DNA from 2 places in the Streptomyces sp. NPDC091279 genome. Region 1 is predicted to be linked to the other one. Evidence: riboswitches for the same ligand, from Rfam matches in the RefSeq annotation. Region 1 holds a riboswitch; the other holds the start of a gene.
What was found. A riboswitch is a leader RNA that binds a small molecule or an ion and turns the genes downstream of it on or off. The one in region 1 is predicted to bind glycine.
Positions count from the first base shown of each region.

Region 2: another riboswitch for glycine. It lies ahead of gcvP (aminomethyl-transferring glycine dehydrogenase); the one in region 1 lies ahead of gcvT (glycine cleavage system aminomethyltransferase GcvT).

Region 1 is NZ_JBIVVA010000005.1:264,479-274,671, reverse strand. Features, by position in the region: gene ACIQOU_RS14655 (beta-ketoacyl-[acyl-carrier-protein] synthase family protein) at 1-32, shown strand, start outside; gene ACIQOU_RS14650 (hypothetical protein) at 259-627, shown strand; gene ACIQOU_RS14645 (hypothetical protein) at 624-1,223, shown strand; gene ACIQOU_RS14640 (L-serine ammonia-lyase) at 1,210-2,577, opposite strand; gene glyA (serine hydroxymethyltransferase) at 2,788-4,044, opposite strand; gene gcvH (glycine cleavage system protein GcvH) at 4,062-4,442, opposite strand; gene gcvT (glycine cleavage system aminomethyltransferase GcvT) at 4,573-5,694, opposite strand; glycine riboswitch at 5,878-5,990, opposite strand; gene ACIQOU_RS14620 (AAA family ATPase) at 6,226-6,903, shown strand; gene ACIQOU_RS14615 (enhanced serine sensitivity protein SseB) at 7,051-7,842, shown strand; gene ACIQOU_RS14610 (enhanced serine sensitivity protein SseB C-terminal domain-containing protein) at 7,975-8,772, shown strand; gene ACIQOU_RS14605 (ABC transporter permease) at 9,064-10,071, shown strand; gene ACIQOU_RS14600 (ABC transporter substrate-binding protein) at 10,146-10,193, shown strand, end outside.
Region 2 is NZ_JBIVVA010000020.1:5,265-15,457, forward strand. Features, by position in the region: gene ACIQOU_RS34675 (DUF881 domain-containing protein) at 1-334, shown strand, start outside; gene ACIQOU_RS34680 (FHA domain-containing protein) at 396-1,289, shown strand; gene ACIQOU_RS34685 (MerR family transcriptional regulator) at 1,332-2,069, shown strand; gene ACIQOU_RS34690 (bifunctional nuclease family protein) at 2,154-2,627, shown strand; gene ACIQOU_RS34695 (MerR family transcriptional regulator) at 2,887-3,531, shown strand; gene ACIQOU_RS34700 (DNA polymerase IV) at 3,579-5,072, shown strand; gene ACIQOU_RS34705 (PRC-barrel domain-containing protein) at 4,988-5,365, opposite strand; glycine riboswitch at 5,479-5,574, shown strand; gene gcvP (aminomethyl-transferring glycine dehydrogenase) at 5,752-8,637, shown strand; gene ACIQOU_RS34715 (ABC transporter ATP-binding protein) at 8,681-9,748, opposite strand; gene modB (molybdate ABC transporter permease subunit) at 9,745-10,193, opposite strand, start outside.

The DNA of each region.
Region 1 (10,193 bases):
ACGTGGTCCTGGCACTGACGCGAGCCTCCTGAGTCCACCGAAGTGATGTCGTGGTCCGCCCGGTTGGGGGTGGCATCGGGTGCGGGCGGGGGTCTGCCCTTCCATCAACGTGCCCTGCGGGTAGAGGAGTTCGCTGCCGAGCCGTGACGTCACGCGGGCCGACCCGCGCTGGGTGAACGGGACTTGCCCCCGATCCGCGATCGCGGCCCCGCCCCCCCGGCTCCCCTCCGGGCTCCGGCTCCCCTCCGGACCCACCTGTTGCCCTCCGCCGCCTGCTACGGCTGCTTCCTGCGCCTGACCGGGACCAGCGCCGACGCCCCCGTCCTGCTCACCACCGTCGCGCAGTGCTTCCGCAACGAGGACCGGCACGACGAGCTGCGCCGGCTCTGGGGGTTCACCCTGCGGGAGATCGTGTGCGTCGGGTCCGCCGAGGCCGTCCGGGACCACCTCGACCGGCACCAGGAGCGGATCGCCGCCTTCGGTACGGCCCTCGGCCTCACCCTGGACCGGCGGCCCGCGACCGACCCGTTCTTCGAGCCGGGCGGCGCCCGCACCGTCATGCAACTGCTCGCCCCGGTCAAGAACGAGTACCTGCACACCGACGGCACCGCCGGGGAGCGCGCGTGACGACCCGGCTGGCGGCCGAGCTGGGCCTCCAACTCCCGTTGCTCCAGGCCAGGATGGGCGCCGCAGTGTCCCGGGCGGGAGCGGGCGGCACCCTCGCCCTGTACAAGGAACCGCCCGCGCGGGCCGCCCGGCTGGTCCGTGAGGTGGTCGCCGGTACTGTTCGGCCCTTCGGCGTGAACGTCGTTCCCGAGGTCACGGGACCGGTCGGCTACCTGGCCCAACTCCGCGCCGTTCTGCCCGAGTTGCCCCGGGGCGCGTTCGTCACCTCGTTCGGGCTGCCGACGCCGACGAGGCCACGGCCCTGGCCGTCTTCCGCGACGCCCTCCACCTCGCCTACGCCGACGCCGCCCAGCGGATCATGGTCACCACCAGCGCGGACGGCCGCAGTTGGACCACCCCCCACCCCCTCCCCGGCGCTCGCCGTGCACGACGGCACCCTCCACCTGCTGTACGGCAACCCCAAGGACGGCGCCATCCACTTCAACCGCCTGCGCGACACCGACTGGACCGCCGAGAACCCGGCAGCCCCGCACGACCTCGACGACCCGGAGCCGTCTGCCCGTACGTGGCCCGTCAACCTCCCTAGCACTCGATGATGTTCACCGCGAGCCCGCCCCGGGCCGTCTCCTTGTACTTGACGGACATGTCCGCGCCCGTCTCCTTCATCGTCTTGATGACCTTGTCGAGGGAGACCTTGTGGGTGCCGTCGCCCCGCATGGCCATCCGGGCCGCGGTGACCGCCTTCACCGCGGCCATGCCGTTGCGTTCGATGCAGGGGATCTGGACCAGCCCGCCGACCGGGTCGCAGGTGAGGCCGAGGTTGTGCTCCATGCCGATCTCGGCCGCGTTCTCGACCTGCTCGGGGCTGCCGCCCAGGACCTCCGCCAACGCGCCCGCCGCCATCGAGCAGGCCGAGCCGACCTCGCCCTGGCAGCCGACCTCGGCGCCGGATATGGACGCGTTCTCCTTGAAGAGCATGCCGATCGCGCCCGCCGCCAGGAGGAAGCGCACGACGCCCTCCTCGTCCGCGCCGGGCACGAAGTTGATGTAGTAGTGCAGGACCGCCGGGATGATGCCGGCCGCCCCGTTCGTCGGCGCCGTGACCACCCGGCCGCCGGCCGCGTTCTCCTCGTTCACGGCCATCGCGTACAGCGTGATCCACTCCATCGAGTGCGCCAACGGGTCGCCCTCCGCCCGCAGTTGACGTGCGGAGACGGCGGCCCGGCGACGCACCCGCAGCCCGCCCGGCAGGATGCCCTCACGGGACATGCCCCGGCTCACGCACGCCCGCATCACGCCCCAGATGTCCAGCAGGCCCGCGCGGATCTCGTCCTCGGTGCGCCAGGCACGCTCGTTCTCCAGCATCAGCGCGGAGATCGAGAGCCCCGTCTCCTGCGCCCGGCGCAGCAGTTCGTCCCCGGTGCGGAACGGGTACTTCAGGACGGTGTCGTCCAGCTTGATCCGATCGGCGCCCACCGCGTCCTCGTCGACGACGAAACCGCCGCCCACCGAGTAGTACGTCTTCGACAGCAGCTCCGCCCCGGACGCGTCGAACGCCCAGATCGTCATGCCGTTCGCGTGGTACGGGAGCGTTTTCCGGCGGTGCAGGACCATGTCCTCGTCGAAGGAGAACGGGATCTCGTGGGCGTCCAGGAGGCGCAGGCGGGACGATTCCCTGATCGCCGCGACGCGGTCGTCCGCCTTCTCCACGTCCACCGTGCGCGGCGACGCGCCCTCCAGGCCGAGCAGCACCGCCTTGGGTGTGCCGTGCCCGTGGCCGGTCGCGCCGAGCGAGCCGTACAGCTCGCAGCGCACGGCCGCGACGCCGTCCAGCAGACCCTCGTTGCGCAGCCGGCGCGCGAACAGGCGGGCCGCGCGCATCGGACCGACCGTGTGGGAGCTGGACGGGCCGATACCGATCGAGAACAGGTCGAAGACCGAGATGGCCACGGGTACTCCTCAGCAGAACAGGATCAGGTGGTGCAAGGGGTGGTGCACAGGCTGACGCACGGGGGCAAGGGGGCGGGCACCGCGCGCACGGTTCATTCCAGTGTGCGCGGTGCCCGCCGAAAGCGACCGGTCCCGGGCGCCCCGTGCCACAAGGGATCACCTCGGGCCGAAGGGGCCACCCGGACCTACGGGGTCACAGGACCCCCGGGGTCACAGGCTCGGGTACAGCGGGTGCTTCTCCGTCAGGGCCGTCACCCGAGCCCGCAGCGCCGCCGCGTCGTACGTCGGCTTCAGCGCCTGAGCGATCACGTCGGCGACCTCGGTGAAGTCCTCGGCCGTGAAGCCGCGGGTGGCCAGCGCGGGCGTGCCGATGCGCAGACCGGACGTCACCATCGGGGGCCGCGGGTCGTTCGGGACGGCGTTGCGGTTGACGGTGATGCCGACCTCGTGGAGACGGTCCTCGGCCTGCTGCCCGTCCAGCTCCGAATTGCGCAGGTCGACGAGGACCAGGTGCACATCGGTGCCCCCGGACAGCACGTCGACGCCGACCGCCTTCGCGTCGTCCTGGACCAGCCGCTCGGCCAGGATGCGGGCGCCGTCCAGAGTCCGGCGCTGGCGCTCCTTGAAGTCCTCAGAGGCGGCGACCTTGAACGACACGGCCTTCGCGGCGATCACATGCTCCAGCGGGCCGCCCTGCTGACCCGGGAAGACCGCGGAGTTGATCTTCTTCGCCAGCTCGGCGGTGGACAGGATGACGCCGCCGCGCGGGCCGCCCAGCGTCTTGTGGGTGGTCGTGGTGACGACGTGGGCGTGCGGCACCGGGTTCGGGTGCAGGCCCGCCGCGACCAGACCGGCGAAGTGCGCCATGTCGACCATCAGATAGGCGCCGACCTCGTCCGCGATCCGCCGGAACTCCGCGAAGTCCAGCTGGCGCGGGTACGCCGACCAGCCGGCCACGATCAGCTTCGGCCGGGACTCCTTGGCGAGCCGCTCCACCTCGGCCATGTCGACGAGGCCGTCGTCACCGACGTGGTAGGCGACGACGTGGTAGAGCTTGCCGGAGAAGTTGATCTTCATGCCGTGGGTCAGGTGCCCGCCGTGCGCGAGGTTCAGGCCCATGATCGTGTCGCCCGGCTTCAGCAGCGCGAACATCGCCGCCGCGTTGGCCTGGGCGCCCGAGTGGGGCTGCACGTTGGCGTGCTCGGCGCCGAAGAGCGCCTTGACCCGGTCGATGGCGATGTCCTCGACGACGTCGACGTGCTCGCAGCCGCCGTAGTAGCGGCGGCCCGGGTAGCCCTCCGCGTACTTGTTGGTGAGGACCGAACCCTGCGCCTCCATCACCGCGACCGGCGCGAAGTTCTCGGAGGCGATCATCTCCAGGGTGGACTGCTGGCGGTGCAGCTCGGCGTCGACGGCGGCGGCCACATCGGGGTCGAGCTCGTGCAGGGGCGTGTTCAGAACGGACATGGGGCAGGCCTCCTCTTTCAGGCGCTGGTGGTGATGGCGGCGTACGCGTCGGCGGAGAGCAGGTCGCCCGGCTCCTCGGAGATCCGGACCTTGAACAGCCAACCGCCCTCGAAGGGCTGGGAGTTGACCAGCGAGGGGTCGGCCTGCACATCCTCGTTGATCTCGGTGACCTCACCGGTGACCGGGGAGTACAGCTCGCTGACCGACTTGGTCGACTCCAGCTCGCCGCAGGTCTCACCGGCGGTCACCGTCGTGCCGACGGCGGGGAGGTCGGCGTAGACGACGTCACCGAGCGCGTTGGCCGCGTACTCGGTGATGCCGACCGTCGAGACGCCGTCCTCGGCGGCCGACAGCCACTCGTGCTCCTTGCTGTAGCGCAGCTGCTGGGGGTTGCTCATGTCCTGAATTCTCCTGTACGCGGGGGAGTGGTGGTGACCCGGGAGGGGGCTGAGGGAACCCTGTGACCAGGGCGGACGCGCGAAGCTCCGGCGGCGGGCGGCGACGGGCCCGCCCTACCGGGGCGCGGGGCTACTTCTGGCGCCGGTAGAACGGCAGCGCCACGACCTCGTACGGCTCGTGGCTGCCCCGGATGTCCACACCGACCCCGGGCGTGCCCGGCGCCGCGTGCGCCGCGTCGACGTACGCCATGGCGATCGGCCTGCCCAGCGTCGGCGACGGGGTGCCGGAGGTGACCTCGCCGATCACCTCGCCGCCGGAGACGACCTGGTACCCGGCGCGCGGCACCCGGCGGCCCTCGGCGACCAGGCCGACCAGCACGCGCGGCGGGGTCGAGGCGGCCCGGTCGGCGGCCTCGCGCAGCGCGGCGCGGCCCACGAAGTCGCCCTCCTTCTCGAACTTCACCACCCGGCCGAGCCCGGCGTCGAAGGGCGTCAGCGCCGTCGACAGCTCGTGCCCGTACAGCGGCATGCCCGCCTCCAGGCGCAGCGTGTCCCGGCAGGACAGACCGCACGGGACCAGGCCGGCGCCCGCGCCCGCCTCGGTGAGCGCCTGCCACAGGGCGACGGCGTGGCCGGGCTCGACGAACAGCTCGAAGCCGTCCTCGCCGGTGTAGCCGGTGCGGGCGATCAGCGCGGGGACCCCGGCGACGGTGCCGGGCAGCCCGGTGTAGTAGGCGAGGCCGTCGAGGTCGGCGTCGGTCAGCGCCTTGAGGATGCCGGGGGACTCGGGGCCCTGGACGGCGATCAGCGCGTAGGCGTCCCGGTCGTCACGCACCTCGGCGTCGAACCCGGCGGAACGTTCCCGCAGCGCGTCCAGCACGGTCTGCGCGTTGGAGGCGTTGGCCACGACCAGGAACTCGGCCTCGGCGAGCCGGTACACGATCAGGTCGTCCAGGATGCCGCCGTCGGTGCGGCAGATCATGGTGTAGCGGGCCCGGCCGACCCCGGCGGAGGCGAGGTTGCCGACCAGGGCGAAGTTCAGCAGGGCGGCGGCCTCGGGGCCGGTCACCGTGATCTCGCCCATGTGGGAGAGGTCGAAGAGCCCGGCGCGGGTGCGCACGGCCACGTGCTCGTCGCGCTCGGAGCCGTAGCGCAGGGGCATGTCCCAGCCGGCGAAGTCGGTCATCGTCGCACCGAGGGCACGGTGCACGGCATCCAGGGCGGTAGGGCGGAGCTGCTCGGAACTACTCATCGGACGCGTTTCTCCCAAGGCATGACGGGCGAGGTCGTTCCTCCCCATCTGTCATCGGAACCTGAGAGGTTCATCGTGAACACGCGCACCACGCGTTCAAGGAAAACGCGTCACGCGTGCGTGGTTCACGACTTGCACCTTGGGTGGAGCCACTGACGGAAGCGGCCCGCTTTTCAGATGTGCCTCGCCCGCGCGGTAACGGGGCCTGAGAGATTCAAGGGAGGGACTTGCTCCTTCGGCGCCCCGGACGACGCGCTTCGGTGAAGCGCTGCCGGGGACTCTCCCGCGCGGATTCAAGCGGCCGGTATGCAGTTGGCGGGCACATCATCGCACGAGCGGTCCGAATACGGCAGGCCCCCTCTGGCGACCCCCTCCGGCGCTCCCCGCTGTCGACCGGCGCCCCCCTCTGTCACAGGGCTGTGGCAGGACGGGGACGAAAACGCGAGGCGCCGCACATTACCTTCTCTTTACACTCGGAGGGGAGAGACACCGCAGAGGGACGGGACCCCACACCCGGCCCAGGGGAGGACGATCACGGTGAACAGGACCACGGCGTACGCCACGACCTCGGCCGTCGCGCTGCCGAACCAGCCGGCGGCCCCGGCCCTTGAGGCCCGCCCCCGCCGCCCGCGCGTGGTCCGCGACCTGCGCGACCGCTCGGGACACAGCCCGCACGCCCTGCTCTTCGGCCCCCGCGACCTGGTCGTCGTCACCGGGCTGCCCGGCAGCGGCAAGTCCACCCTGATGCGCCGGGCGGTACGAGGCACCCGCGTCGACTCCCAGGACACCCGCGACCGTTGGGACACCCGCCTGGGCCGCTATCTGCCCTACGCCGTCTACCGCCCGCTGGTCAGGCTCGCCCACTACGCCGGACTCGGCCGGGCGCTGCGCCGCGGCGAGGGCGTCGTCGTGCACGACTGCGGCACCCAGGCCTGGGTGCGCGGCTGGCTGGCCCGCACCGCCCGGCGCCGTGGCGGCACCCTGCACCTGCTGCTGCTCGACGTCACGCCGGACACCGCGCTGTCCGGGCAGCGCGAGCGCGGCCGGGGCGTCTCGCGGTACGCGTTCCTGCGCCACCGGGGCGCCGCCGCCCGCCTGATCCGCTCGGTGGAGCGGGGCGACCTGCCCGAGGGCGTCGGCTCGGCGGTCCTGCTCGACCGGGACGCGGCGGACGTACTGCGCGGCATCGGCTTCCTGGGCCGGGACTGAATCCGGCCGCGAAGCCGATCGGCCGGGCCAGGGCCGGGCCAGGTCGGGGCCGGGGCCGAATCCGGCCGCACGGGCCAAGACCGGGGCGCGTGGCGCGGGTTAGCCTTGCCCACCTCAGCAGTGGTATTCAACAGGCGGTCAGCAGTGATGGACTTCCCGGCGGAACTTCCCGCGGACTTTCCGATACAGACGCACCCCCAGCCGCACGGCGGCTGGCCGGGCAACGAGCTGGAGGAGGTGCTCTCCGCCTCCCTCGGCGTCCCCACGGCCGGCGCCCGGATCGTCGAGGTCCTCGCCCGCAGCTTCCTGTGGATTCCGCTGCCCAACGGCGGCGGCCCGCACAGCGGCCCGCTCGACCTGCCCACCCTGGAGATCGACGGCCAGGCCTATGTGCCGGTCTTCAGCTCCGAGGAACAGTTCCGCGCGGTCGTCGGCGCGCACATGTCGTTCACGATCGCCCCGGCCGTCGAGTTCGCCCGCGGCCTGCCCCCGCAGCTCGGCCTCGCCCTCAACCCCGACGGCACCCTCGGCATCCCGCTGCCGCCCGCCGCCGTCACCGAGCTGTGCCGGGCCGGGCGCACCTCCCTCGACGGACCGGCGAGCGGCGGCCGGGTACGCCTCTTCGAGCCGGACTGGCAGGACGACCCGGTCGACTTCCTCACCGCCGCCTCGGCCGAGTTCGAGGCGACCGGGGTGGTGCGCACCGCCCGCCGCTGCCTGGCCGAGATCGAGACGGCCGCGCCGGTGATGTTCGTCGGCGTCGAGCTGACGCAGTGGGAGGGCGACCCGCACGCCCTGCCGACCGAGGCGCTGGGCCGGGCGCTGGGCCGCGCCGCGATCCCGTGGCAGGTCAACCTGGTACTGCTCGACGTGACCGACGACCCGGTCGCGCGGTGGCTGCGGGAGAGCGTCCGCCCGTTCTACCAACAGGCCTACTGACACCGGCGCACGGGGGCGCGGGCGGACGGCGAGAGCGTCGGGAACGGGGCCCGTCAAGCCCGCGAACCCCCGGGCCCCGGGCCCCTTAAGCTGGTTCCATACTCCGGGCAACCTCCAGAAGGGGCGGTACAGGTGAGCGCCAGCGGCACCGCGGCGGCCGGACAGGTCGAGCACATGCTGCGTCAGGTAACGCCCGGGCGCTACGACGCCTACGAGGCGTTGCTGCACGCCCTGGCGACCCCCTCCTCCGGCCAGGTCTGGATGCTGCTGTGGCACGGCCAGGCCGGCTCCCCCGACGCCCAGTACGGGAACATGGAGGTCGAGGGCCACGGCTACGCGCCCTGCGTCACCTCCGCCCAGGAGCTGTCCGCCAGCGGCTGGAACCGCTCCTACGAGGTGGCCGACGGCCTCGACGTCGCCCGCACCCTCTACCCCGACCACTTCGGTCTCTGGCTCAACCCGCACGCCCCCGGCGGCGGCCTCGGCATCCCGTGGCTCGACCTGCGCCGGATCGCCTCGGGTCTGGAACGCCAGCCGGCCGGACCGCTCAGGCTGGCCGAGCCCGGCATCGAGATCCCGCAGTTCTACGCCCTGCTCGCGCAGAACGCCCACCGCACCCCGGCCGTCCGCTCGCTGCGCCGCGCCTGGGTGCAGCCGGCCCACGGGGCGCCGTACCTCGCGATCGGGCTCGACGTCTACGACACCTCGCCGCCGGCCGTCGACTCGGTGCGGGCGATGATGCAGCAGTCGATCGGCGCCGTTCCGGACGGGCTGCCCGTCTCGACGGTCGCGATGAGCGACGAGAACGATCCGGTGGCGATGTGGATGCGGGCGAGCGCGCGTCCGTTCTACGACCGCGAGGCCCATGTCGCGCCGGTCCAGTCGCCGGCCGCCGGGTACGGCTACCCGCCGGTGCAGGGCGGTTACTGAGAGGGCGCCTCCGGATCTTCGCGCGTAGATCGACCCGAAAGATCGGTAGATGTCCGTTAATTGGTGATTTCACACGCGTCCGACCCCCGTTACCCGCAGTCCGGATAACGGAACCCCTCTACCCGCATCACGTTTGCGCATCCATTCGCCGTCAAGTCTGGTCGCAGATCGCCAAAGCGTTGAAGACTCCCGCACCAGGGGCCTTCTGTCCCTGTGTACGACGGACTGATGACGCCGCTACCAGCGGCAAGTGCGGGCCGGCTACCGCCGGTTGAGAGGGGTCCCTGCCTGATGACGGCACCATTGCACGAGCCGACCGCGGAAGCGGCCCCGAGCCCGGCCGAGGAAGCGGCGGTCGCGAATGCCGGGGTGAAGGCCGTACAGGGGCGTTCCCTGGGGCGGATCGCCTGGGAGCGCCTCAAGCGGGACAAGCTGGCCCTCACCGGCGGCGTGGTCGTGCTCGTCCTCATCGCGCTCGCCCTGCTCGCGCCGGTGATCACCCACCTGCTCGGCCAGGACCCGGACGCCTACAACGAGAGCCTGATCGACCCCCTCTTCGGCACCCCCAAGGGGTCGCTGGGCGGCATCAGCGGCGACCACCTGCTGGGCGTCGAGCCGGTCAACGGCCGCGACATCTTCTCCCGCATCCTCTACGGCGCCCGCGTCTCCCTCCTGGTCGGGTTCCTCTCCGCCATGGTCGCCGTCGTCCTCGGTGTGATCCTGGGCGTCCTGGCGGGCTTCTTCGGCGGCTGGATCGACTCGGTCGTCAGCCGCGTGATGGACGGCCTGCTGGCCTTCCCGCAGCTCCTCTTCACGATCGCCCTGGTCTCCGTCATGCCCGGCAACCTGCTGGGGATGAGCGGCTCGAACGTGCGCGTGTTCGTGATGATCCTGGTCATCGGCTTCTTCGGCTGGCCCTACATCGGCCGCGTGGTGCGCGGCCAGACGCTCTCGATGCGGGAGCGCGAGTACGTCGAGGCGGCGCGCTCGCTGGGCGCCGGGCGGCTCTACATCCTCTTCAAGGAACTGCTGCCCAACCTCGTCGCCCCCATCATCGTGTACACGACGATGATGATCCCGACGAACATCCTCACCGAGGCGGCGCTCAGCTTCCTCGGCGTCGGCGTCAAGCCGCCCACCTCGTCGTGGGGCCAGATGCTCTCCAGCGCGATCGACTACTACGACTCCGACCCCATGTACATGGTGGTCCCGGGTGTCGCGATCTTCATCACCGTTCTTGCCTTCAACCTCTTCGGCGACGGCGTCCGGGACGCGCTCGACCCGAAGGCGTCCCGCTAGACCGCGCGCCGCACCTCACCTGTCCCGTGGCCTCGCCCACGGGGTCTCTCATCAAATCCGGAGGAACCGAGATCGTGACTACCCAACGCACTCCCAGGCGGCGCAGGCAGGCAATCGCCGCC
Region 2 (10,193 bases), on a different contig from region 1:
CGAGGCGGACATGCTGCTCAACGCGATCCAGGAACTGCGCGCCGCGGGCGCGGAGGCGATCCAGGTGAACGGCGTGCGCGTGGTGGCCAACACCTATCTCACCGACTCGGGCAAGAGCGTGAGCGTCGACGGGAACAAGATCAACGCGCCCTATCGTTTCAAGGTCATCGGCAAGCCGGCGGACCTCGAACCGGCGCTCAACATCCCTGGAGGCGTGGTGCAGACCCTTGAGAAGGAGCAGGCCACCGTGACCGTCGAGCGGTCCGACAAGATCGTTGTGGACGCCTTGCGAGCGGCGAAGAAGCCTGACTACGCTCGGTCGTCCTCCCGGTGAACCGGGGGTGCATGGAGCTCGTCCGGCAGGGGCATGAGGTTGCGGGGGGTCGGCGCACGGATTGGCTGGTGCGTGGTGGAAACTGTCTGGTGGTTACGGACGTTGTGAGGATGTCCGGGTCGGCCGGTGTATGGAATCAGGGTTCGTCCTGCCCCACGGGCGGGTCTGTTTCGGTCAAGGGGAATCGCCCGTGAAGTTGTTTGCGAAGTTGTTCGGCAAGAGTCAGCGAGAGGGCAACGCCAACGCGACCGCCCACCATCGCGTGCAGCCCGACGCGGACGGCGAACGCCCGCTGTTCCGGGATCAGGTCGGCGGTCCGGACGGTGGCCAGGGCGCGGCGTCGGTTGACCCTGGCCAGTCCGGCGACATAGGTTTTGGACAACCGTCAACCTCAAGTACGGGTGGAGGGTTTTCCCCTATGTCAGCCCTGGTGTGTACGAGGTGCGGTAACCGCAACGCGGAGAACAGCCGCTTCTGCTCCAACTGCGGTGCGCCGCTGCGGCCCGGCGCCACGCCGGAACGGCCGTCCGAGACGACGTCCACGATCTCCATCTCCGGTCTTGAGGCCTACGACGCCGAGGTCACCGGTCAGACGCAGCTGCCGGCGCTGTCTCCCGAGGCGCAGGCCGCCGTGGACGCACTGCCGGTGGGCTCCGCCCTCCTGGTCGTGCGCCGCGGGCCGAACTCGGGCAGCCGCTTCCTGCTGGACGGCGACCTGACGACCGCCGGGCGCCACCCGCAGAGCGACATCTTCCTGGACGACGTGACGGTCTCGCGCCGGCACGTGGAGTTCCGCCGCGCGGCGGACGCCTCGTTCACGGTCGCCGACGTGGGCAGCCTGAACGGCACGTACGTCAACCGCGAGCGGATCGACCAGGTCGACCTGGCCAACGGCGACGAGGTGCAGATCGGCAAGTACCGGCTGGTCTTCTACGCGAGTCAGCCGGGTTACTGACCCGCCTCCGGACCAGGTCCGGAGGAATCCGAGGGAAGGTCCATGCTGCGAACACCGAGCGGCGGTGCCGGACACGGCACCGCCGCCACGGACAGCGGGCTGATGAGTATCGGCACCGTGCTGAACGCGCTGCGCGACGAGTTCCCCGAAGTCACCATCTCCAAGATCCGCTTCCTGGAGTCGGAGGGGCTCATCGAGCCGCAGCGGACGCCCTCGGGGTACCGCAAGTTCAGCCCCGCCGACGTCGAGCGCCTCGGCCATGTGCTGAGGATGCAGCGGGACCACTATCTGCCCCTCAAGGTGATCCGTGAGCACCTGGACGCCATGGAGCGCGGTGAGGCCCCGCCGTTGCCCGTGGTGGGGCGCCAGCGGGACGGAGAGGCCGCCCTGGAGGTCCTGGAGGGTCCCACGGCGGCCAGGATCGGCCGCGCCGAGCTGCTCGCGGCCGCCGACGTCGACGAGCAGGTGCTCGCCGAGTGGGAGTCGTACGGGCTGCTGACGGCGCTGCCGGACGGGTCGTTCGACGCGGAGGCGGTCACCGTGGCGGCCCTCGTGCTGGAACTGGGCCGGTTCGGGATCGAGCCGCGCCATCTGCGGTCCATGAAGGCGGCGGCGGACCGCGAGGCCGGTCTGGTGGACCAGGTGGTGGCCCCGCTCAAGCTCCACCGCAACCCGCAGACCCGGGCCCACGCCGAGGCCCGTACCAAGGAGCTGGCGGCGCTCACGGTGAAGCTGCACGGCGCCCTGGTGCGGACCGCGCTGGGTGTGCGGCTGCCCTGAACCGGCGGGTCGGGGGAGGCCGGATAGTCCTCCGGTTCCGGGCCCGACTACCCAAACATCCCGAGCACGTCCTAGGGTTGCTGTGTGAACGAGCTCGATGTCGTAGGTGTCCGGGTCGAAATGCCCTCCAACCAACCGATCGTGCTCCTGCGCGAAGTGGGAGGCGACCGCTACCTCCCCATCTGGATCGGGCCGGGAGAGGCGACGGCGATCGCCTTCGCGCAGCAGGGCATGGCCCCCGCGCGACCGCTGACCCACGACCTGTTCAAGGACGTGCTGGAGGCCGTCGGCCAGGAGCTGACCGAAGTGCGCATCACGGACCTGCGGGACGGCGTCTTCTACGCGGAGCTGGTCTTCGCCAGCGGGGTGGAGGTCAGCGCCCGGCCGTCCGACGCCATAGCGCTCGCGCTGCGCACCGGAACGCCGATCTACGGCAGTGACGGGGTGCTCGACGACGCCGGTATCGCGATCCCGGACGAGCAGGAGGACGAGGTCGAGAAGTTTCGTGAGTTCCTCGACCAGATCTCGCCGGAGGACTTCGGCACCAGCAATCAGTGAGCGTCGTCGGCCCGGCGGACCGACGCGGTCCGTGCGGGCCGGTGTTCGTTGTCGGGCGGTGCGACAGACGGCAATTGGCGTCGGTGAGTGGTGCGTCCTGCGGCTCGTCGCGAGCGCATTCGGCTAGCCTTTCCCCGCGGTGGGGTACGGGAAACCACTCCTGGGGTGATTATCACTCGGCGTGCCGAGTGTGGCGATCGTTGACGCGCCCCTGGTGACTGCCTACCGTCGAGAAGGCAGGTCAAGGACGGAGGTCGGCGTGAGAAGCAGCGGCGACGGCACGGCTGGGGGCTCCCCCGGACGCAGTCCGGTGCAGAGTGGTCCGTACCCGCTTCACAACAGCTCGGCCGACCACGCCCCGAGGCGACCGGCGGCCGTGCCCGGCGGCGGAGGGGCGGCGTCCATGGGGTCCGAGGAGATCGGCTACCGCGGCCCGACGGCCTGCGCGGCGGCCGGCATCACCTATCGGCAGCTGGACTACTGGGCCCGTACCGGGCTCGTCGAGCCGAGTGTGCGGCCCGCGTACGGGTCGGGGACGCAGCGGCTGTACAGCTTCCGGGACGTCGTCGTCCTGAAGATCGTCAAGCGGTTCCTGGACACGGGCGTGTCCTTGCAGAACATCCGGGCCGCCGTCGCCCATCTGCGGGAACGGGGCTTCAGCGATCTGGAGCGGATGACGCTGATGAGCGACGGCGCCACCGTCTACGAGTGCACGTCGCCCGACGAGGTGCACGCGCTGCTCCAGGGTGGCCAGGGCGTCTTCGGGATCGCCGTCGGGGTGGTGTGGCGGGACGTGGAGAACGCGCTGTCGCAGCTGCACGGCGAGCGGATCGACACCGGCGAGACCCTGATCGGGCAGAACCCGGCCGACGAGCTGGCCCGGCGGCGCAACAAGGCCGTCTGAGGCGTCGCGGCGGGGCGTTGTCAGTGGCGTAGGGCAGCATCGGAGATGTGAGAACCGCGCCCACGATCCTGCATCTCGACATGGATGCCTTCTACGCCTCGGCGGAGCAGGCGTCCAAGCCGAGCCTGCGGGGAAAAGCCGTCGTGGTGGGCGGGCTCGGGCCCCGGGGTGTGGTCGCCACCGCCTCCTACGAGGCGCGGGTCTTCGGGGTCAGGTCGGCGATGCCGATGGGGCAGGCGCGGCGGCTCGCGCCGAACGCCGCGTACCTGATGCCGCGCTTCGGGCTCTACCGGGCGGTCAGCGAGCAGGTGATGGGGCTCCTGCACGCGCTGTCGCCACTGGTGGAGCCGCTGAGCCTGGACGAGGCGTTCGTGGACCTGGAGGCCGCGGGGGCCGCCTGGGACCGGGACTCGGCGCTGCGGGTGGGGGAGCGGCTGCGGGCCGACATACGGGCCGTCACGGGGCTCACCGGGTCCGTCGGGCTCGCCGCGTCCAAGATGCTCGCGAAGATCGCCTCCGAGGACGCCAAGCCCGACGGCCTGGTCCTGATCGAGCCGGGGACCGAGCGGGCGCTGCTCGGGCCGATGCCGGTGCGGACGCTGCCGGGCGTCGGGCCGGCCACCGGCGATCATCTGCGGCGGGCCGGGATCACCACGGTCGACGAGCTGGCCGAGGCCGGTGAGGACGAGCTGGTGCGGCTGCTGGGCAAGGCACACGGGCACGGGCTGTACGCGATGGCGCTGGCGCTGGACGACCGGCCGGTCAACGCCGAGCGCGAGGCCAAGTCGGTGTCGGTGGAGGACACCTACGACGTCGACATCCATGACCGGGTCCGGGTCGCGGGCGAGGTGCGGCGGCTGGCCGACCGGTGTGTGGGGCGGCTGCGCGGGGCCGGGTTCTCGGGGCGGACGATCGTGCTGAAGGTGCGCCGGTACGACTTCTCGACACTGACCCGCTCGGAGACGCTGCGCGGGCCCACCGACGATCCGGAGGTGGTGCGGGAGGCGGCGGCCCGGCTGCTGGACTCGGTGGACACCACGGGCGGTGTCCGGCTGCTCGGGGTCGGGGTCACCGGGCTGGCCGACTACACGCAGGAGGACCTGTTCGCGCAGGCCGCGGGGGAGCGGGCGGCGCTCGTGCTGGAGGAGACGCCCCCGGAGCCGGTGGCGGTGGAGGCGGTACCCCGGGAGCGTGGGTGGGCCGCGGGCCATGATGTGCGGCATGCCCGGTTCGGGCACGGGTGGGTCCAGGGGAGCGGGCTCGGGCGGGTCACCGTGCGGTTCGAGACGCCGCAGGACACGGTGGCGGGGCGGGTGCGGACGTTCCGGACCGACGACACGGAGCTGGAGCCGGCCGAGCCGCTGCCGCTCGTGCTCGTGTCGCCGGAGGCCGGGGAGGCTGGGGAGGCCGGGGAGGCCGGGGAGGAAGCCGAGGAGGCCGGGGAGGAGGCCGGCGCTCAGGGGTCTTCCGAGCCGGCCAGCTTTCCGAAGTCACGGTCGGGGAAGGGGGAGGGCGACGGGGCGGCGACGTCGAGGCCGTAGTGGTGGTAGAGCTGGAGTTCCTGTTCGGGGGAGAGGTGGCGGCCGACGCCGAAGTCGGGGGCGTCCTTGATCAGGGACCGGTCGAACGGGATGTGCAGGGTGCCCTCGACCAGCTCGCTGGGCTCCAGGGGCACGAAGGCGTCCCGGGAGAACAGGCCGGTCCTTATGGCCGCCCACTCCGGCACGCCGGTCGCGTCGTCGAGGTAGATCTCGTCGACGGTGCCGATCTTGGTGCCGTTGCAGTCGAACGCCTTGCGGCCGATCAGGTTGCGCGGATCGATATCGGTCTGCACGGGCCCTCCTCTTGGTCGCAACTCATCCGTAAGCACTACAAAAGAGCACATTAGGCGGTGCGTCCAGTCGAAAATCGGTGCTGAAGACGCGCTGGTAGGCTGGCAGCGGCTGCTGACCCCGCGCGGGAGAGTCCTCCGGACATCACCGGAGGCGCCGAAGGAGCAAATCCTCCCCGGAATCTCTCAGGCTCACGTACCGCACGGACGAGGTCACTCTGGAAAGCAGAGCGGGTGTCGACGGCTCCCACTCTCACCGACGGTGAAAGCCGGCAGCCCTCGGGCGTGGCCGGTGAAGCTCTCAGGTCGAGATGACAGAGGGGGAGGCCGTCGGGGTACCCGCGCCGGGGTGCCCCTCGAAGGTCGCTCAGACCAGGAGGCCTCCGCCCATGACTCCCCACCGCACCCCACTCGCCGCACTCGAACAGGGCATTCCGTTCGAGCAGCGTCATATCGGGCCCGACCATGAGGCACGGGCCAAGATGCTCGCGCAGGTCGGCTATGGCTCGCTGGACGAGCTGACCGCTGCCGCGGTGCCGGACGTGATCAAGAACGCCGACGCGCTGGATCTGCCGGGCGCCCGTACCGAGGCCGAGGTGCTCGCGGAGCTGCGGTCGCTCGCGGACCGGAACAAGGTGCTCGACTCGATGATCGGGCTCGGCTACTACGGCACCTTCACCTCGCCGGTCGTGCTGCGCAACGTCATGGAGAACCCGGCCTGGTACACCGCCTACACGCCGTACCAGCCGGAGATCTCGCAGGGGCGTCTTGAGGCGCTGCTCAACTTCCAGACCATGGTCGCCGACCTCACCGGGCTGCCCACCTCCGGCGCCTCGCTGCTCGACGAGGGCACCGCCGCCGCCGAGGCCGTGGCGCTGTCCCGGCGTATGGGCAGGAACAAGAAGGGCCTGTTCCTGATCGACGCGGACACCCTGCCGCAGACGATCGCCGTGATCGAGACGCGGGCCGAGCCGACCGGCGTGGAGATCGTCGTCGCCGACCTCGGGGCCGGGATTCCCGCCGACCTCGCCGGCCGGGAGATCAACGGCGTCCTCGTGCAGTACCCCGGCGCCTCCGGTGCCGTGCGGGACCTGAAGCCGCTGATCGACGAGGCGCACGAGCGCGGCGCCCTCGTCACCGTCGCCGCCGACCTGCTCGCGCTGACGCTGCTGAAGTCGCCCGGGGAGCTGGGCGCGGACATCGCCGTCGGCACCACGCAGCGGTTCGGGGTGCCGATGGGCTTCGGCGGGCCGCACGCCGGGTACATGGCCGTCCACGAGAAGTTCGCCCGCAGCCTGCCCGGGCGGCTGGTGGGCGTGTCCGTGGACGTCGACGGGAACCGCGCCTACCGGCTCGCCCTCCAGACGCGTGAGCAGCACATCCGGCGCGAGAAGGCGACCAGCAACATCTGCACCGCGCAGGTGCTGCTCGCCGTCATGGCCGGCCTGTACGCCGTCCACCACGGGCCCGAGGGCCTTCGGGGCATCGCCCGCCGCACCCACCGCTACGCCGCGATCCTCGCCGAGGGGCTGCGGGCCGGCGGGGTCGAGATCGTGCACGGCGCGTTCTTCGACACCCTGACCGCGCGGGTGCCCGGCCGGGCCGCCGGGGTCGTCGCCGCCGCGCGGGAGAACGGCGTCAACCTCCGGCTCGTCGACGCCGACCACGTCTCCCTCGCCTGCGACGAGACCACCACCCGGTCCCGTCTCGGCGCCGTGTGGAACGCGTTCGGGGTCGAGGGGGACGTCGAGGCGCTGGACGCCGTCGCCCTGGACGCCGTTCCGGCGGGGCTGTTGCGTGATGACGAGATCCTCGGGCACCCCGTCTTCCACCAGTACCGTTCCGAGACGGCGATGCTGCGCTACCTGCGGCGGCTCGCCGACCGGGACTACGCGCTGGACCGGGGCATGATCCCGCTCGGTTCCTGCACCATGAAGCTCAACGCGACGACCGAGATGGAGCCGGTGACCTGGCCGGAGTTCGGGCAGCTGCACCCCTTCGCGCCGGCCGAGCAGGCGCAGGGGTACCTCACCCTCATCCGGGAGCTGGAGGAGCGGCTCGCCGAGGTCACCGGGTACGACAAGGTGTCCCTCCAGCCGAACGCCGGGTCGCAGGGGGAGTTGGCCGGGCTGCTCGCCGTGCGGGGGTATCACCGGGCCAACGGGGACGAGCGGCGGACGGTGTGTCTGATCCCGTCGTCCGCGCACGGCACGAACGCCGCCAGCGCCGTGATGGCCGGCATGAAGGTCGTCGTCGTGAAGACCGCGGGGGACGGCGAGATCGACGTCGAGGATCTGCGGGCCCGGATCGAGCAGCACCGGGACGAGCTGGCCGTGCTGATGATCACCTACCCGTCGACGCACGGCGTGTTCGAGGAGCACGTCGCCGACATCTGCGCCCAGGTGCATGAGGCGGGCGGCCAGGTGTACGTCGACGGCGCCAACCTGAACGCGCTGGTCGGGCTCGCCAAGCCGGGGCACTTCGGCGGCGACGTCTCGCACCTGAACCTGCACAAGACGTTCTGCATCCCGCACGGCGGCGGCGGGCCCGGCGTCGGACCGGTCGGGGTGCGCGCGCATCTCGCGCCGTATCTGCCCAACCACCCGTTGCAGCCCGCCGCCGGACCCGAGACCGGGGTCGGCCCGATCTCGGCGGCGCCGTGGGGTTCCGCGGGCATCCTGCCGATCTCCTGGTCGTACGTACGGCTCATGGGCGGCGCGGGGCTGAAGCGGGCCACGCAGGTCGCCGTGCTGTCCGCCAACTACATCGCCAAGCGCCTGGAGCCGCACTACCCGGTGCTGTACACCGGCCCCGGCGGGCTGGTCGCGCACGAGTGCATCATCGATCTGCGCCCGCTGACCAAGGCGACCGGCGTGAGCGTCGACGATGTCGCCAAGCGGCTGATCGACTACGGCTTCCACGCGCCGACGATGTCGTTCCCGGTGGCCGGCACGCTGATGATCGAGCCGACCGAGTCCGAGGACCTGATCGAGCTGGATCGTTTCTGCGAGGCGATGATCGCGATTCGCGGCGAGATCGAGAAGGTCGGCGCGGGCGACTGGCCGGCCGATGACAACCCGCTGTGCCACGCCCCGCACACCGCGGCCGCGCTCGGCGGTGAGTGGGAGCACGCGTACACGCGCGAGGAGGCCGTCTTCCCGGCCGGGGTGTCGGCCGCCGACAAGTACTGGCCGCCGGTGCGCCGGATCGACCAGGCCTTCGGTGACCGCAACCTCGTCTGCTCGTGCCCGCCGCTGGACGCGTACGAGGACTGAGCGTGAGTGAGGGGGCTCCGTCTTTCGGCGGGGCCCCTTTTCGCTATGCCGGGTAGGCATGGGTCTGGGACGCCTTGAGGGTGGCCCAGACCGGGGCGCCCGGGCGGAGGTCGAGTTCGGCCGCGGCGACCGTCGTGAGGTCGGCCAGCAGCGGGAGTTCGCCGGTGAGCTGGGCGCGGATCTGGTCGCCGTGGCTCTCCAGACCCGCGACCTCGCAGCGCCAGAGGTTGCGGGCGCTCACGCCGGTCGGGCGGTCCCGGTGCAGGGTGACGGCGTTCGGCGGGAACGCCACGAAGGCGTCCCCCGACAGGAGTTCGGTGACGGCGACGGACTGACCCGTGTCGAGCCGGACCGTCTGCCCCTCGGCGCGGCCCCGGTAGAGGTTGAGGCCGACCAGCTGGGCGATGTAGTCGGTGCGGGGGCGGCGCGCGATGTCGGCCGGGGCGCCCTCCTGGACGATCTCGCCCCGCTCGATGACGACCAACCGGTCGGCCAGCACCATCGCGTCCAGCGGATCGTGCGTGACGAGAACGGCGACCGCCTCGAACTCGGCCAGGTGGCGCCGGAGTTGGGCGCGGACCTCCAGCCTGGTGCGGGCGTCGAGGGCGGCGAGCGGCTCGTCGAGCAGCAGCAGCCGCGGGCCGGTCGCCAACGCCCTTGCCACGGCGACGCGTTGGGCCTGGCCGCCGGAGAGCCGACGCGGTTTCGCATCGGCGTGTTCGGCGAGGCCCAGACGCTTCAGCCACCCGGCGGCGCGGGCGCGGGCCGCGGCCTTGGAGGCGCCGTGGCAGCGCGGGCCGAACGCCACGTTGTCGAGGGCACTGAGATGCGGGAACAGCAGATAGTCCTGGAAGACCACGCCGACCGGCCGTCGTTCGGGCGGTGTCCGGTCCAACACCGCGCCGTCCAGCCGCAGATGGCCCCCGGAGAGGGGGACGAGCCCGGCGAGGGCGCGCAGTGCGGTGGTCTTGCCCGCGCCGTTGGGACCGAGCAGGGCGACGACGTCGCCGGGGGCGGCGGTCAGCGTGAGGTCGAGGCGGAAGTCGCCGCGCGCGACGACGAGATGGGCGTCGAGGCCGACCGCGTCGCCCGGCTCCGGGGTGTGGGTCATGAAGCCGTCATCCAGCGGTCCCGCAACCCCGCGAGCACCGCGATCGACACGGCGAGGAGCACCAGACTGAGCGCGATCGCCGCCTCCGGGTCGCTCTGCATGGCGAGGTACACCGAGAGCGGCATGGTCTGGGTGCGGCCGGGGAAGTTGCCCGCGAAGGTGATCGTCGCCCCGAACTCGCCCAGCGCCCGCGCCCAGGCGAGGACGGCGCCCGCCGCGACGCCCGGCGCGATCAGCGGCAGGGTGACCCGGCGGAACGCGGTGAAGCGGGAGGCGCCCAGGGTGGTGGCCGCCTCCTCGTAGCGGGGGTCGGCGGCGCGCAGGGTGCCCTCGACGCTGATGACCAGGAACGGCATCGCCACGAACGCCTCGGCGATCACGACGCCCGCCGTGGTGAACGGCAGGGTGATGCCGAACCAGGAGTCGAGCCACTGGCCGATGATGC